One region of the Acetobacter oryzifermentans genome, then DNA from elsewhere that is predicted to be linked to it. Evidence: predicted binding sites of a transcription regulator. Region 1 holds the regulator's gene; the other holds the start of a gene.
The links. The regulator HrcA, encoded in region 1, represses chaperone genes, less so after heat shock. The targets are predictions, from matches to a motif close to GTTNGCACTCNCNNNNNGNGAGTGCNAAC.

Region 1 (2,461 bases):
TCTACCGTTGGCAGATCAGCTACAATCCCTTCGTACTGAGACCAAAGCAGAACCACAGCGCCCGTTGTGCCAACCAACGCCAGTGCAGCCGTTGCTCCAATTACCTTCCGCCACTGTCGAAAACGTGGGCGGCGCAGATCGGGCCTGCGATTTTGCGGAGGCCTGCCTTGAGAATGGCTGGAAGATAAACCCGGATCACCAGAAGACGGAGCGCTTGTCATACAGGCCCTTTACCATTCTCTCACATAATCGTCTGCCCTGTTTGCGCATTGTAATAAAAATCATGGCCGAATTCCGACCACATGCACAAACAGTTACTAACCTAACATTTCACCTAGCAGGCGGGCTGTATAATCTACCACTGGCACAATACGCCCGTAATTGATGCGGGTAGGACCAATAACACCAATAGCACCTACAACCCGGTTCGCGTCATTTCGGGCTGGAGCCATAACAACGGACATGCCCGTGGCCCCAAACAACCCACTTTCCGCACCAATAAAAATACGCACGCCCTCTGATCTCTCCACCAACTCCAACAGACGCAGCATGGTTTCCTGCGCTTCCAGCCGGTCAAACAGTGTTTGAATGGCCAATAGCCTGTCCTGCCCATCGACATCAGCCAATAAACGGGATTGCCCGCGCACAATCAGGGTGCCGCCCAGCCCATCTCCGCCACCATCCCAAATAGCAAGACCACTTTCTACCACCTCTGCTGTTAGACCGTTGAGAATGCTCCGGTCTTCCGTCATTTCAGAACTTACGCGCGTGCGTAAATCCGGCAAGGATGCACCCATGGCCCGTGCATTCAGGTAATTTGCGGCCTCCACCAAAGCGGAAGGCGGCATACCCGGAGGCGTTTCAATCACACGGTTTTCAACATGCCCATCCGCCCCCACCAGAATAACCAGTGCACGGTTGCTGCCTAACGCCACAAACTCAATATGCTTGATACCTCCGTCCCCTTTGGGTGCCACCACAAGCCCTGCGGCATCGGACATACCTGCCAGAAGCGAAGAAGCCTCCGTAAGCGTATCTTGCAATGAACGCCCCTTGGCCTCCAGAGATTGGCCAATTACCCGCTGGTCTTCTTCCGAAAGCGCGCCAAACTGCAACAAGCCATCTACAAACAGCCGTAATCCTTTTTCTGTAGGCAGCCGCCCGGCAGACGTATGAGGGGAAAACAGCAATCCAGCTTCTGTAAGGGAAGCCATGATGTTGCGTATTGTGGCCGGAGAAAGCGGCAGCCCAAGCCTGTGAGACACCGTGCGCGAACCAACGGGCTCCCCACTCGCAACATATTCTTCCACCACTTCACGCAGAATAGCCGCAGACCGTGCATTCAGCCCCGGAGGCAGAGCAGCTTTTACTGGCAGCAAACCACGCTTCATGACACAAGGGCTCCTTCGTATATCCATAAATCCTGGATAGCCTTTATATACCTTATTCGTGCAGTTTTACTGCCGACAAAAGCGCATCATACGCGCCACACATCTTAATTTTACCAAGGAGCTTTCTATGCGCCCTTCAGGCCGCCAGCCAGACCAGATGCGCCCCATTACCATTGAAACCGGCTTTGCCCATCACGCTGAAGGTTCTGCCCTTATCCGCGTTGGCGGCACGGAAGTACTGTGCACTGCCAGTATAGAAAACCGCGTACCGCCTTTTTTGCGTGGCAAAGGCACCGGCTGGGTTACGGCCGAATACGGCATGCTGCCCCGCGCCACCCACACACGCGGCAACCGTGAAGCCGCCAAGGGCAAACAGTCTGGTCGCACGCAGGAAATTCAGCGTCTTATTGGCCGTTCCCTGCGCGCGGTAACAGATCTGAACGCTCTGGGTGAAATGAGCATTACGCTGGATTGTGACGTGCTGAACGCTGATGGTGGCACGCGCTGCGCTTCCATTACAGGTGCATGGGTGGCACTGCGTCTGGCCCTTGGCAAACTGGTTGCGACCAACGTGCTGCCTCGGCTGCCGCTGCGGGGACAGGTTGCGGCTGTTTCCTGTGGGTTAACAACGGAAGGCGCTGTGCTGGATCTGGATTATGTGGAAGATAGCTCTGCTTCTGCCGACACCAACTTTGTGCTGACAGCAGACCGCCGCATTGTGGAAATTCAGGGCACGGCAGAAAGCGCACCGTTTACAGAAGACGCGTTTGACAACCTGTTCGCACTGGCCCGCAAAGGTGTGACCGAGCTGTTTGAAGCCCAGATAGCTGCCGTGGAAGCTGCGGAAAAAAAGCACGCATGAATTCTATAAAACTAGAACGTGGCAGCACCCTTGTGCTTGCCACGCACAATGCTGGCAAGCTGGCAGAATTTGCCACGCTGCTGGCTGATTTTGGCATCAAGGTTGTTTCTGCTGGTGCGCTAAACCTGCCAGAACCAGAGGAAACGGCCACCACCTTTACTGGCAACGCTGCCATTAAGGCCTTAGCCGCAGCCAAAGCTGCCAACCT
Region 2 (2,461 bases), 870 kb from region 1:
TGGAACCACCAACGCGGATCACGGCAACACCGCCAGCCAGTTTGGCCAGACGTTCCTGCAGCTTTTCACGATCGTAGTCGGAAGACGTTTCTTCGATCTGCGCACGAATCTGCTTAACACGGCCCTTAATGTCATCGGCTTTGCCAGCGCCATCAACAATGGTGGTGTTTTCTTTGTCGATGTGCACTTTCTTGGCGGTGCCAAGCATGTTCAGGGTAACGGTTTCCAGCTTGATGCCCAGATCTTCGCTGATGACCTGACCACCCGTAAGGATAGCAATGTCTTCCAGCATAGCCTTGCGGCGATCACCAAAGCCCGGAGCCTTAACAGCAGCAATTTTCAGGCCACCGCGCAGCTTGTTAACAACCAGAGTTGCCAGAGCTTCACCGTCAACGTCTTCTGCAATAATCAGCAGCGGACGGCCGGACTGAACAACGGATTCCAGCAGCGGCAGCATGGGCTGCAGGGAAGACAGCTTCTTTTCATGGATCAGGATGTAGGGGTTTTCCAGATCCGCTGTCATCTTTTCCGGGTTCGTCACGAAGTACGGAGAGATGTAGCCGCGGTCAAACTGCATGCCTTCAACAACATCCAGTTCTGTCTGGAAGTGCTTGGCTTCTTCAACCGTGATCACGCCTTCGGAGCCAACTTTCTGCATGGCTTCGGAGATCATCTGACCGATTTCAGATTCACCGTTTGCAGAAATCGTACCAACCTGAGCGGTTTCCGCCGGGGTGGTAACTTTCTTGGCGTTCTTCTTCAGCTCTTCGATAACAACGGCAACAGCCTTGTCGATCCCGCGCTTCAGATCCATTGGGTTCATGCCAGCGGCAACAGCCTTGTGGCCTTCACGCACGATAGCCTGAGCCAGAACCGTAGCCGTTGTGGTGCCGTCACCCGCAATGTCATTGGTTTTAGATGCAACTTCACGCAGCATCTGAGCGCCCATGTTTTCGAACTTGTCAGCCAGTTCGATTTCCTTGGCAACGGAAACACCGTCCTTGGTGATGCGGGGAGCGCCGAAGCTCTTGTCCAGCACCACGTTACGGCCTTTGGGGCCCAGCGTTACCTTTACAGCGTCAGCCAGAATATCCACACCGCGCAGCATACGCTGGCGTGCGTCTGCACCAAACTTTACGTCTTTGGCAGCCATTGAATTTCTCCTGTGAAGATCGTTCTGAAATTAAATAATGTGGATCAGCGCAAAATCAGGCGGTTACCACGCCCATGATGTCGCTTTCCTTCATGATCAGCAGCTCTTCGCCATCGATCTTCACTTCTGTGCCGGACCATTTGCCAAACAGGACACGGTCACCAGCCTTAACATCAAGCGCCACAATCTGGCCCTGTTCATTCCGGGCACCCGGACCAACTGCAACCACTTCGCCTTCCATAGGCTTTTCCTGCGCTGTGTCAGGAATAATGATTCCGCCAGCGGTCTTCTGTTCGCCTTCAAGGCGACGGACAACTACCCGGTCGTGTAAGGGACGAAACTTCGTCATTATGGATCGCTCCACATTCATTTTTGGGATGGTGCCCTTAACAGAAAGCAGCCCCATCCACTTTGTCGCGCGTAACATAACGCCGCGTTACGTTAGCACTCCCACCCCGGGAGTGCCAGAAAAGGAGATAGGTCTGGCCAAAGGCAGAGTCAAGGAATGTGGATAAAGTTTCTTTTTGCTGTAACGTAAGAGCAGATAGGAGGTGCTCGCATGGGTCATATCACTACACTTCAGGCTGCGGATGGACATGAATTTTCCGCGTGGGAAACCGAAGGTAGCCATCATCCTTACACACTCGTGGTGCTTCAGGAAATTTTTGGGGTGAACCACCATATCCGGCAGGTTTGCGAAAACTTTGCCAAGGCCGGATTCCACGTTATTGCGCCAGCTTTGTTTGACCGCGTGCAACGTGGGGTAGAGCTGGATTATTCCACAGCAAGCGTGGAAAAAGGTAAGGCGCTGCGGGCGCAAATTCCGCTTGCTAAAACACTGTTGGATATTCAGGCAGCCGCCTCAGTGTTCAAGCCGCGTAAGGTGGGCATTATCGGCTATTGCTGGGGTGGTACATTGGCGTGGGAAGCTGCATGTAGAACGGATGACTTTGCAGCCGCTGTTGGCTGGTATGGGGCAGGTATTGCCGCCAGCCGGAATGAGACTCCGCGTTGCCCCGTAGAGCTGCATTTCGGTGAACAGGATACAAGTATTCCGCATACTGATATTGCAGCCATTCGACAGGCGCGCCCGGAAGTTGAACTTTACGTGTACGACGATGCAGGGCACGGCTTTGGTTGCCCAGAAAGAAGCTCTTTTAATGCCAAAGCTTATCAGGAAGCGCAGGAACGCAGCATTAATTTCCTGAAAAGCAATATGAATCCGTAGTGTTATTTTCCTGTCCTCGTCATGGCCTATTATCGAATTATGATTGACAATTGTGGCTGGTCATGGGGGGATGGGGTATA

Region 2: the regulator HrcA is predicted to act here: its motif matches at 1,594-1,622, upstream of groES (co-chaperone GroES).

Annotation. Positions count from the first base shown of each region.
Region 1 covers NZ_CP011120.1:63,407-65,867, reverse strand. The annotation lists gene WG31_RS00325 (penicillin-binding protein 1A) at 1-221, opposite strand, end outside; gene hrcA (heat-inducible transcriptional repressor HrcA) at 318-1,418, opposite strand; gene rph (ribonuclease PH) at 1,519-2,253, shown strand; gene rdgB (RdgB/HAM1 family non-canonical purine NTP pyrophosphatase) at 2,250-2,461, shown strand, end outside.
Region 2 covers NZ_CP011120.1:1,994,744-1,997,204, reverse strand. The annotation lists gene groL (chaperonin GroEL) at 1-1,153, opposite strand, end outside; gene groES (co-chaperone GroES) at 1,209-1,502, opposite strand; gene WG31_RS09495 (dienelactone hydrolase family protein) at 1,713-2,381, shown strand.